3 regions of the Sporosarcina beigongshangi genome follow, and region 3 is predicted to be linked to each of the others. Evidence: riboswitches for the same ligand, from Rfam matches in the RefSeq annotation. Region 3 holds a riboswitch; each other region holds the start of a gene.

Region 1 (4,292 bases), on a different contig from region 3:
ACACCCGCGATGTAGAATGCCAACATGAATGGGTTGTCTAAGATGTTAGCCATCATATTGAAGTCTACCTCAGCACCCAATGCTTTCTGAATTCTTGTTTCATAGACGTGCCATGCGATAAAGATTACAAGGAATACACCCGTAACGCGTTGTAGCATGAACATCCAGTTACGGAAAGTCCCGTAGCGTTGTACGTTATTTTTTGCTGTGAAAGCTATGTACAGGCCGTAAAACGCATGGAACATAAGTGGGATGTAGATGATGAACCATTCTAAAAATAGAACGAATGGTAAGCTCCCCATGAAGTTAGATGCAGTGTTGAATGCTTCCTCGCCGCGTGTTGCAAAGTGGTTAATGACCAAGTGTTGGGCAACAAAAAGTCCAACCGGAATAATTCCGAGCAATGAATGAAGACGGCGCAAGTAAAAATCTGATTCTCTCGACAAGTCTTTTACCCTCCCTTATTACTGAGGTTACCAAATCAGTGTTGTCATCGTTTAGACACGAAGCAATCATTGACGGTTCCCCTCTTCGTGGTACAATATTAGAACATGTCCATTGTACTCCTCTGTTTTAAAGAGGTCAAGATGATGTGGTTTTTTGTTACGAACATATTACTTCTATATTAAAAGTATTTCACTTATTTTCATCCGAAAGGATTGCATAGACGATTGGAAAATAATACAAATCTTTCGCCGACTCATTTCGGCTATGACCTTTTACGCGACCATGTCTTACCTAGTATTTTAGGTACTCACCAAGGTGATATTCTTTATTGGGCAGGAAAAGAAGTCGCAAGGAAATTTCCTGTTTTTAGCGTTGAAGAGCTTCCAATGTTCTTTCAAGAGGCAGGATGGGGAATTCTTTCCCTCGAAAAAATGCAAAAAGATGAGGCCTTTTTCACAATGATTATGGGCGATGAGATAAATATCCAAGACAGATCTTTTCAACTAGAAGCAGGCTTTCTTGCAGAACAGTATCAGAAATTGAACGGACTTTTGACTGAATGCTACGGAGAAGCGCAACCCAAAAAAGGACGCGTTACATTCCAAGTGAAATGGGATACCAAAACTAAAATTGGCGTTTAAAAAGAGATGTAGCCGTGGTGGCTACATCTCTTTTTTTCATTTTCCTTTTACTGCATCTAATCCAAATTGTTCATGAAGGGCTGCTACAGCCTTCTCCATCTCAGGCTCTGGAATTACGACAGACACTTTAATTTCCGATGTACTGACCATTTTTATCGGAATGTCTACTTGGCGTAAAGTCTCAAATAGACTTGCCGCGACACCTGGGTTAGACACCATTCCACTGCCAACAATCGACACCTTCGCTAGACCTACTTCAAAATCGGCACGACTATAACCGAGTGCTTCTTTATTGGATTCTAATACATTAATCACTTCGGCAAAATCCTCTTTTTTGATAGAGAATGACACAGATGGTTGGACATCCTCTCTAATCGTCTGAACAATAATATCAACGTTGACATGGTGCTCCGCAAGAGCTGTGAATATATTGGCAAGTGAGCCATTGTATGGGACGTTGTACATCACTGTTATCCGAACGATATCTCGCTCAAAGGCGATGCCCCGCACAACTAAATTATTTTCCAAATCAATTTCCTCCTTGATAATCGTTCCTTCCCCCTCTATATGAGCCGGTCTAACACGCAAAGGCATTTGATGGTTTTTCGCAAATTCAACTGCTCGTGGATGAAGTACACCCGCCCCCAAATTCGCAATCTCCAGCATTTCATCATAGGATATTTCCTCAAGCTTTTGAGCTTGTTTAATGAGTCTTGGATCTGTCGTAAATACCCCTTCGACATCCGTGTAAATATCACAAATAGAAGCCCCCAGTGCAATAGCGATAGCAACTGCACTTGTATCGGAACCTCCGCGACCAAGCGTCGTTAATTCACCATGCATATCAGCTCCCTGGAAGCCTGTAATGACCGCGACGGTTCCCGAAGTTAGGGCAGCACTCACTCTATCTGCTTGTACCTGTTCAATGCGCGCATTGCCATGAACCGACTCCGTCAGGACACCTGCCTGCCATCCTGTATAAGAATGTGCCTCCACACCTTCTCCAGAAATCGCCATTGCAAGTAGGGATGCCGTCACTTGTTCGCCCGTTGCCAAAAGCATATCGAGCTCACGTCGACCTGCCGCCGAGTTCACTTCTTTCGCAAGCGATAGTAGCTCATCTGTCGTTTTCCCCATTGCCGAAACGATGACCGCAACTTGTTTGCCACTATTCACTTCCCTTACTACAAGCTGCGCCGCACGTGCGATTCTTTCCGGGTTCGCGACTGAAGTCCCCCCGAATTTCATTACGATTCGTTCCATTATCCATTCCTCCGTCTTTCTCCTGTATGCAAAAACGGCCCTCAATAAGTTGAGAGCCGGGTCCGATTGGAGACATCATTAAAGAGATGCTCCGTACGGATAGCTCTCCAGGTAGTCAATACCTGACAGACTCCCATTTCTTCAATGGAAATCCAGCCAAACAATCGTGACAGTCGATTTGTCCGCTTCGGCGAATACCCCTTTCAATTTCCTTCACCGAGCTGTCGCTCTCCGGAAATGTACTATTAGCATTCGCGCCTCTATCCTCACTTCATATATAATTGTAAGTGAAAAATTCAGTGCATTTACTTTATCATATTACTCTTTCTCTCGCAATGCCTCTTGACGAAAATACGCCTCAACTCCCTTAGCAACTGCCCCAGGCAAGCCCGCTTGCTGCAAAGCTTCTACAGAGGCTTCACGAATCTTTTTCACCGACTCAAAATGTTTCAACAACTGTTGCTTACGTTTCGGCCCCACACCCGGTAACCCGTCAAGCGCAGATGTTAATGAATTCGTTTCACGCCGTTGTCTGTGGAATGTAATGGCAAAACGGTGCACCTCATCTTGTATCCGCTGCAATAAATAAAAGGCTTCACTTGTTCTTTTTAACGGAATCATATCAATGGGATTGCCATACAACAATTGCGCCGTCTGGTGTTTATCATCTTTCGCCAGTCCCGCAATAGGAATGGAAAGTCCTAGCTCGTCCTCAATAATCTCTCGTGCCGCCTCCATATGCCCCTTCCCACCGTCAATGACGACTAAATCAGGTAACGGTAAGTCGTCCGTCAGCACACGGCTATAACGCCTTCTCACAACCTCTCGCATTGCACCATAATCATCATGCGCAGCAGCTGTTTTCGTTACATATTTGCGATAATCCTTGCGATTCGGTTTGCCATCGACAAATGACACCATCGCAGAAACAGGATCAGCCCCGTACGTATGGGAGTTATCAAAAGCCTCGATGCGAAGCGGTATCGTTATATTCATCGCCTCACCCAGTTCCTCGCACGCACCAATCGTTCGCTGTTCTTGCCTTTCCATCAGCTGAAACTTATCCTTCAATGACATTTCCGCATTTTTAATAGCAAGATCCACCAATGATTTCTTTTTCCCTCGTTGCGGAATAAATACATTGACGTTCAGAAGCTGACGAACCAATTCACTGTCAACCCCTTGAGATAATAAGATTTCCTTTGGTAGCAAATGCTCGGACTTCCCATAAAATTGTCCGATGAATGTCAGTAGCTCGTCTTCAGGGTCTTGGTAAAGCGGAAACAGCGACACATCCCTTTCAATCAATTTCCCCTGCCGTACAAAAAATACCTGAACACACATCCAGCCATTTTCAATTGCATAACCAAAAATATCACGATCCGTAAAATCATTCATTGTCATCGCTTGTTTTTCCATAACTGCTTCAATATTTGTAATTTGATCCCGATACTCTTTCGCACGCTCAAACTCCAAATTTTCCGCAGCGGAGGACATTTTTTCGGTCAATTCCTTCTTGACACTTTTATAGCCGCCATTTAGGAAACGACTAATGTCGTCCACCATTTCCTTATAAATCTCCTGATCAACTTCATTGACGCATGGGGCTAGACATTGACCGATATGATAGTACAAGCACACACGATCTGGCATCGTCTGACATTTTCGGTACGGATACAGTCGGTCTAATAACTTTTTCGTCTCCCCTGCTGCATAAGCATTCGGATACGGGCCAAAATATTTCCCTTTATCCTTCTTCACTTGCCGCGTAATGATTAATTTAGGATGGCGCTCGGTTGTAATTTTCAAGTAGGGATAGGTTTTATCGTCTTTCAACATAATATTGTATTTCGGGTCGTACTGTTTAATAAGATTCAATTCAAGCACAAGTGCCTCAATATTGGATGAGGTGACCATATACTCAAAATCCTCAATTTCACC
Region 2 (4,292 bases), on a different contig from region 3:
GCAATGCAGGAGAAAGTGTATTATAATCCGACGGCTCTACCGCAAAACTTATTTGGAGTCAGTCCATTAGCTTCCTTTTTTGGTCGTGCCTTAATCGCGTACACAAAGGCGGATTGTGCATTGTTTAACGCAGGTATTTTTCTTGGTAGCTTAGACAAGGGCTGGGTAACGAAAGAAAGCTTGCACACGTTATTACCACATCCGATAAATCCATGTATCATCACATTAGACGGGGCAGAACTACAAGAGGTATATGAGCTATCATTGAATGAAGAATGGCCACAGATTGAAATTAAAGGACTGGGCTTTCGTGGTACGCTAATGGGGGCAATGATTCATGAAAGATTGTACAAGAATCGTCATGGCAAGCTCTATGCCGGGAATCGAGAAGTCGTCAAAGGACAATCGTATACGCTAGCGACATTGGATATGTTTACATTTGGATTTTTCTTTCCGATTCTTCAAGAGGCGAAGAAAGACTATTGTATGCCAGAACTAATCAGAGATGTGCTAGGCTGGTATGGCACTGAATTGTACTGAATAAACGGCTCCTTTTCTGCATATTGTAACAGCAGGAGGAGTCGTTTTGAGATTTCAAAGTCAATTTTCTCGAAAATCTAGGAAAAAGAAACGAAGAATGCTACCGCTCCTTATTCCAGCATTTCTAATCGCAATTGCCTTATCCCTATACATTGTTAATATGAGATTGACACCCATCTATGTTCGATATGCAGAGGCGCAAACGCGTATTATCTCTGCGCATGTCATTAACAAAGCGATTACATCAAAGGACCTTACATTTCCTAGTGTTGAAGAGATGTTTCCTACTAGTTCAAATGAGTCTACTGGGGTAATAAAGATCAATGCGGAGGCCGCCAATCGGGTAGTGGGAGAGATACACGCACTCGTTGCTACTCATCTTAAGGAGGCAGAAGCCGGTAATTTTGACGTGTTACCAGTGCGCGATAATATCGAATACGATTCACAGGCGATGGAAAACCAAGAAGGAATCGTCTTTTTTGTGCCAGTTGGCCAGGCGCTTAATATTCCTTTGCTAGGGAATCTAGGACCTAAAATCCCCATTCGTTTTCATGTCATTGGTGAAGTACACACTGATATTGAACCGACTATTAAGGAATTTGGTATCAACAGTGCATCTGTCGAAGTGAATGTTGTTTTGACAGTGAACGTTCAGATTATCGTGCCATTAGCCACGAGAGAAAGTAAAGTGGAGCAAAGAATTTTGGTTGCAATGGGGATTATACCGGGAACTGTTCCTCCAGTTTACAGCGGTGGTGGAGGTGCAGCGCCTAATGTCGAAATTCCAGTCCAACTTCCGAAACAGGAATAAGTAATGCATAAGGGTCCTACATTCTAGATATTATCCTCGGCTGAAAAATAAATACTCTCTTTCCTTTTTTAAAAGACTTGAAAGTACCACGGTTTATTGTTAGGCTAGTATAGTTAATAAAATACCGATTGGGTAGAGGCTGCATTGCTTATGAGTAGCATACGAGAGATTGACATCTATGACCGTGTGTAAAAGGAAGCTTTGCCGAAGTTTGTTGGGGTTGTCAAGTCCAACAGGCTGGGGTTATTCCGAATAGGGATAACACTGTCATGCATCTTTGTGATGTATGATGAGCTACAAGTCGTACGTTAGATAAGCCAATTTATTTATCCAACAAACGCAATGTAGATAAGGTCGACTCCCATTACACTTCTCTAAGTGTCGATAGGAGTCGGTTTTTTTATTCCCCCATGAAGGGCCTCGACCCAACAATATGGAGGATTTTTAGAATGATTGGAACATGGGTGTCGATTTTGCCGCCACTAATTGCCATTGTAATGGTATTGGCAACAAAACGGGTATTGCTATCACTTGGATCAGGGATTATCGCTGCCGCTGTACTGACAGCATCCTTTTCACCGAGTGAATCCATAAAGTATTTGTGGAATGGAATGATTGTCTCCTTCTGGGATGAAGGGGCATTGAATACGTATAATATTTACATTATGCTATTCATTCTTTTACTTGGAGTGATTACAGCATTCGTCAGTTTGTCTGGTGGTAGTAGGGCGTTTGCAGAGTGGGCTGAACGTCGCATTAAGACAGGGCGAGGAGCGAAAATGCTGACGGTACTTCTAGGAATCGCTATTTTCGTAGATGATTATTTTAATGCATTAGCCGTGGGACAAATTGCTCGTCCGATTACAGATCAGCATAAAATTTCGCGTGCGAAATTGGCTTATTTTATCGATTCGACGTCAGCACCTATTTGTTCGATTTCGCCCATTTCAAGCTGGGGAGCGTTCTTAATTGGACAGATGGCCCTTATATTTGGAGGGGCTGCAGCTATCAGTTATTCGCCGTTGTCTGCATTTATCATGATGGCACCGATGAATTTCTACGTTGTTGCAACGCTTGCAATGGTTTTCTTCTTTGCATGGACGGATATCGATTTATTCACGATGAAGAAGCATGAAAGGCTTGCGAAAGAGGAAGGCCAATTATTTGATCCGAATAAAGGGATTCCTGGTCAATTAAAAGAGGATTTCCCTGCACACACTTATGGTCGTGTACGCGATCTAGTCGCGCCAATTGTGTCGCTTGTAGTTGTCACGTTTGCCATGATGCTTTGGACAGGCTATGTGATTGGTGGATCCTCAAGCATATGGTCAATATTTGAGAATACGGATGTGCCTCTGTCCTTGCTGGCAGGTGGAATCGCCGGGGCATTAGCCGCTGCAATTCTATATGGGTTACAGATGAAATCCAATGAAACTGCTTCAATGCAGCTGATGGTTCGTGCCTTTATAGGCGGTGTACAATCTATGATGCCTGCCGTGTTGATCCTGATATTTGCGTGGGCCTTAACGGATTTAATTGCTATTTTGGATACGGGTGCTTATTTATCAGAAGTCGTGTTAAGAGCAAATCTACCAGTTGCATTTTTACCAGTTATTATCTTTATCCTGGCAAGTCTGATGGCGTTTGCTACGGGGACATCATGGGGCTCGTTCGGAATATTGCTTCCGATTGCCGGGACAATTATGATTGACGCCGCGCCTGAAATGTTATTACCGGCACTTGCAGCAGTTCTAGCAGGGGCTGTGTTTGGAGATCATTGTTCACCAATATCAGATACAACGATCTTGTCGTCGACAGGTGCAGGCAGTAACTTGATGGATCACGTTACGACACAATTACCCTATGCGCTTATTAGTGCTATTGTCGCTACTATAGGTTATTTCGTACTAGGTGCAACAGGCTCTGTGTGGATTGGCCTTGCCGCTGTAATTATCATTCTCATCGTATTATTTACGATTTGGACGATAAGGGCGAGAAGAGAAACAGTAAGCTAACCGCATAATTATAGGTTGAAACGAGAAAGCGATGAAAATTCATCGCTTCTTTTATTATATTAAAACAATTTTTGGACAAAAAAATGTTTTGACAATAGTCAGTTAGGTATATATACTAGTCAATAAGATTATAAAACAATCTTGAAAGTAGTAATCACTCAATTCTTAGTTTTAAAATACTATGAAGGAGGAACACTGGGGGATTCAATATCTACGTTTCAAATTGTTAGAATTTTAAATCACAAGGGGGATTTCAATTGAAATTAAAAAAATTCGCAGGCATATTCGCCACAGCAACTCTTGCAGTTGGACTATTGGCAGGGTGCGGCGCAGGGGAAAAGGCAGATGGAGACAGTTCAAGCAGTAAGGGTGGCGACACGATTAAAATCGGCGTTAACCTAGAATTGTCTGGAGCAGTTGCCTCATACGGGACATCAGAACTTTCAGGAATTGAATTAGCTGTTGAAGAAATTAACGCAGCAGGTGGCGTAGACGGCAAGGATATTGAACTAGTCAAGGTGGATAATAAGTCTGACCCTGCGGAAGCAACAAATGCAGCACTTAAATTAGTCACACAAGATAAAGTTGTAGCGATTATTGGCGCGGCGACAAGTGGCGCGACGGTTGCACAGGCTGAAATTGCTAATGGCAATGAAGTACCGCTTATTACTCCATCAGGTACAAGCCCGACAGTAACGGTTAAAGACGATGGAAGTGTTAATGAGTTTGTATTCCGTACTTCATTCATTGATCCTTTCCAAGGAACAGTTGCAGCGAACTTTGCAGCAAATGACTTAAATGTAAAAACAGCTGTTATTTACAAGGATAACGCGAGTGACTATTCAAAAGGTCTAGCAGATTCGTTCAAAAAAGATTTTGAAGCAGCGGGCGGTAAAGTTGTATCAGAAGAATCATATGTTGGGAAA
Region 3 (4,292 bases):
AAATGAGGAAAAGAAAAAAGGAAAAACCATTTTTATGTCGAGCCATATGTTTGAAGAGGTTGAGCATACTTGTGACAAAGTGGCGCTTATTAAAGAAGGGAAGATTATCGCGGTTAAACCAACAATCGAAGTGAAACACAACACAGATAAGGTATATAAAATTGCTTTTTCTACTTCACAAGACTATCAAAGGTTTTTATCCGAACCCTTCACTTTTATAGAAAAAAGAGAGGATCAGTATCAAATCACGGTTACTGTGAATGACCAGGATATCAATCCATTTTTACGGGTGTTAAAAGGATATCCTATTCAATTTATTACAGAGATCAAGTATACACTTGAAAAATACTTCAAAAGCCTATATTAAGAGAGGATGCTTGTCATGATGAATGCCACGATTTTTAAACAAACAGTGCGGGCTAATTACAAACTGTGGATTGTATTTACAGTCGTATTAAGTGTTTTAAATGCAGTGCTGATTGCCGTATTCGAACCTTCTACGCTAACAAATATGGCCGATATGGTCAAAGATACGCCGTTAGCAAGTCTGTTAGGTGATACAAGCTTTTTAGGGATGCTGACACAAACGTTTTATTCGATTCATGGTGTTATATTGCCTCTTATTTTTATAATTATGACTGCAAATAGTTTAGTTGCCTCCCAAGTAGACAAAGGATCGATGGCCTATTTGTTATCGACGCCAATTAAGAGAACGGCAGTCGTACGAACACAGGCATTGTACTTAATTGCAGCTGTTTTTACGATGTTTTTAATCGTGACGCTTGCGGGAATGGTAGCCATACACATTTCTCAAGGAGATTTGGGTACCTATTTGGTAGATTTTATAGCGCTGAATGCAGGCTTATTTCTTCTTATGTTTGCAACAAGTGGCATTTCTTTCATGTTCTCTTGTATTTTCAATTTATCTAAACATTCGCTGGCATTAGGTGCGGGTATTCCGGTTGCCTTCTTCTTATTTCACCTGATGGCACAGGTAAGTGATAGTTTGGAGGGATTCAAATATCTATCGTTGAATTCACTGTTTGACACAGCTGCTATTTTAAGTGGAGATAGTTATTGGTTGCCATTTACTATACTTGGGGTTGTGGGGATTGTTATTTATATCATTGGTATACGTGTTTTTAAGGGCAAGGACTTGCCTCTTTAATGAACATCAAGTGTTTACTTTCATATCAATGAAAAAGGCTATCCAAAAGTGTAATAAACTTTTGGATAGCCTTTTTAGAGTCGGACGGATGTCCTCTTTCAGAACCTTACAGCTGCTGCCATTTTTATCCGTCGTACTTTAATCCTGATTGAATTGAATAGGGCATGGTGTTTTTCTAAGTGTTTAGGTGAATGTGTCACCGTGATGATCAAACACTCACACTATCATAACTAGACAACGTACGTTGCAATGAATGGAGCTGTTCATCGTTCAATGGAATCATCGGCAAACGGACGCCGCCGACGGGGATTCCTTTTAGATTCAATGCCGCTTTTACTGGTGATGGATTTGGGGCGGCAAAAAGGGCTTTCATAATAGGCAACAATTTACGGTGGTCTGCAGCCGCCTCTTTGATATTGCCCATTTTGAAGTTTTTAATCATTGTTTGCATTTCATTTCCTACAACATGGGAGGAGACAGAAACAACGCCAGCTCCACCAATTGCTAATACCGGGATAGTTAGGCCGTCATCGCCGCTATACAAGGAAAATTCTGTTGGTGTTTGCTCGATGATTTCAGCCATTGCATCCAAATTACCGCTAGCTTCTTTAATCGCGACGATATTAGTGATTGCTGCGAGGCGTATGACTGTGTCGACATCGATGTTGACAACTGTTCGTCCCGGCACATTGTATAACATAATTGGTAAAGAAGTCGCCGCTGCAATCGTTTGGAAGTGTTGAAACAATCCTTCTTGGCATGGCTTATTATAGTAGGGAGCGACGAGCATAATCGCATCGACACCAACATCTTCTGCTAACATCGTCAGTTCAATCGATTCCCTTGTGCTGTTCGAGCCCGTTCCAGCGATTACCGGCACTCTGCCATCGACAACCTCCACTGTAAATTTGAATAATGCTATTTTCTCTTCCGTCGTTAACGTCGGGGACTCACCAGTCGTCCCTGACACCACTAAACTATCCGACCCATTGGCGATTAAATACTCAATCAAATTTTTGGTTGCTTCAAAATCAATGTCCCCATGTTCATTAAAAGGAGTTACCATCGCTGTTACAATTTGTCCGAAATTCATCATTCTCCACATCCTATTCATTTTTTATTATCTGAATTCAGCGGAAAACCTTTGCTGAATTCAGATAAAGCCTCCGGCGGATGTCACGGATTTTTAAGGAAGCTATTCGAGCGAGCTCGAAAAAAATCCGGACGCAATTACGCCAAGGCGTAATTGATAAATAAAAAATAAAATAGAGGGTGGAGGGCAATTTATCAGTAGACGCAAAAAAGCAACAACGAGGGCTCGTTGTTGCAGTGAAATAATGGATTATTTCTTTGCATAAGATAGCCCTCCATATAGTTTCCTATATGACAATCCTGCACTTATTCAACGCAGAACCAGCTTCGAGATAATGAGTGTCTCTCCACTTCGGCAAATCCCCCTTTCTACAATCTTCGTAGGATCTCATTATCCTCGGATTGTCTACTAATGGTTTTTGCGCCTCTATCCTTACTTCAAAGTTTCGAAATAAGTAATATTAAATTATTACCACCTTACACGGTATTCAGTACAATTGCAAGTTGAAAGTAAAGTGGAGTGTTTGGGCGGTATGATAAATCCTCGTTTAGCGCCTAACTGACGCTGCCATTCTTACATACGTATGGCGTCTGCCTCTGATAACGATTGAATAGGTCATGATGTTTTCTGGCACCGCGATTCCATAAAATCCTGTATCGCCGATATGGTAAATGTCTGCACCAGCCATTTTACTATTGAGTGCGATTTGACGAATTGTTGCCTCATCTGCTCCTTCTTGACTTGTGCCGATAGTGAGCATGGCTAACGCGCCTTTTGCGTGGACGAAGCGAACGTATTTTTCAGCTGTATCGACTGTGATTCCTGGCACAGTTCCCGGGGCAGGCATTAAAATAACATCAGCGCCTGCTTCGATAAAGCTTGAAAGAGTCGCCTCTGAAATAATGCCGCTACCTGTTTCGTTTGCGACACCAGCGCCATGCATTTTCCCAGCGATGATTAATCCTTCTTCACCAAAAATCTCCCGTGCCTTCTTAATGGCAACGACTGTTTCCTCGTTTGTCACTCCGGTTTTGGGATTCCCAGTTAAACAAATAAAATCAAAGCCTAGCTTTTTAGCTTCACGTAATGCTTCTTCGGTAGCTGTTCGCCCCTTTGAAACAGTATCTAGCTTTTCAATTTGTTCAGCGTTCAGATCAACGGGTTCTAAATTTAGACCGATAGGACGCCCTGTTAATTCTTTTACCTTTTGAATGATTGATTCATTCTCATCGCATTTGTATCCTTCAACGGCAGGGTTAAAAACGTCAAATAAATTCAATAATAGTAAATCCGCACCAAAGGAAGCAGCAAGTTCAGCATTTGTAATACCTGGATATAATGGTGCTACAGAAGTCATCGTCTCCGATAACATCACTCTTCCTTCACATGCGCGTATCGATTTCTTTAAGTCTTGGCCATTCATTTTTTGAAAATCGGAAGCGGTACAATCTAATAATCTTTTCACAGAAATTCCTCCATTTAATTAGTATTTTATCTTGTCACTTTCACTTTGAATTTATAGCGGTCAGCACGATAAAATGATTGTACAAACTCTAATGGACTATCATTTTCAACAAGACCTACTCGGGAAATATAGAGTACGGGATCACCCACTTTAATATGAAGAGCTTCTGCTTCACGCTTCTCGGCAACCATTGCTTCTACATCCTGTTGTGCGGACAATATACTCAAGTTAAGCTCACTTTCGACATATTGATAGATGGACTGTTCTGCAATTTCCTTTGTTAACCCTGGCACGAGGTCCACTGACGTATAAAATAGTTGTAAAGCAATTGGTAAATGGTCGGCTAAGCGCAATCTTTTGATTTCATAAATAGGTGATCCTTCTTTTAGCCCTAATTTTTGCGCTATCTCTTCGTTTGCTTCAATTTTGTTGAATGCTAATACCTTTGTGCCTGGTTCCATCCCTCGTGAACGCATATCCTCCGAAAAACTCGTTAAGTGATCTAAATTTTGCTCGAGCTTCTTCAATGCAACAAAGGTTCCTACTCCGCGTTTACGTTGCAGGTA

Evidence for each region. A riboswitch is a leader RNA that binds a small molecule or an ion and turns the genes downstream of it on or off. The one in region 3 is predicted to bind lysine.
Region 1: it holds a riboswitch for lysine, as region 3 does, so the genes downstream of both, R2B77_RS01660 (aspartate kinase) here and dapA (4-hydroxy-tetrahydrodipicolinate synthase) in region 3, are expected to answer to the same signal.
Region 2: it holds a riboswitch for lysine, as region 3 does, so the genes downstream of both, R2B77_RS08965 (Na+/H+ antiporter NhaC family protein) here and dapA (4-hydroxy-tetrahydrodipicolinate synthase) in region 3, are expected to answer to the same signal.

The regions. Positions count from the first base shown of each region.
Region 1 covers NZ_JAWLIR010000002.1:225,295-229,586, forward strand. The annotation lists gene R2B77_RS01650 (succinate dehydrogenase cytochrome b558 subunit) at 1-446, opposite strand, end outside; gene R2B77_RS01655 (YslB family protein) at 672-1,088, shown strand; gene R2B77_RS01660 (aspartate kinase) at 1,125-2,351, opposite strand; lysine riboswitch at 2,444-2,622, opposite strand; gene uvrC (excinuclease ABC subunit UvrC) at 2,670-4,292, opposite strand, start outside.
Region 2 covers NZ_JAWLIR010000014.1:3,203-7,494, forward strand. The annotation lists gene R2B77_RS08955 (bifunctional metallophosphatase/5'-nucleotidase) at 1-540, shown strand, start outside; gene yunB (sporulation protein YunB) at 587-1,351, shown strand; lysine riboswitch at 1,477-1,656, shown strand; gene R2B77_RS08965 (Na+/H+ antiporter NhaC family protein) at 1,801-3,366, shown strand; gene R2B77_RS08970 (ABC transporter substrate-binding protein) at 3,624-4,292, shown strand, end outside.
Region 3 covers NZ_JAWLIR010000006.1:29,597-33,888, forward strand. The annotation lists gene R2B77_RS04530 (ABC transporter ATP-binding protein) at 1-367, shown strand, start outside; gene R2B77_RS04535 (ABC transporter permease) at 383-1,168, shown strand; gene dapA (4-hydroxy-tetrahydrodipicolinate synthase) at 1,377-2,261, opposite strand; lysine riboswitch at 2,521-2,698, opposite strand; gene R2B77_RS04545 (DUF7916 family protein) at 2,809-3,726, opposite strand; gene R2B77_RS04550 (GntR family transcriptional regulator) at 3,753-4,292, opposite strand, start outside.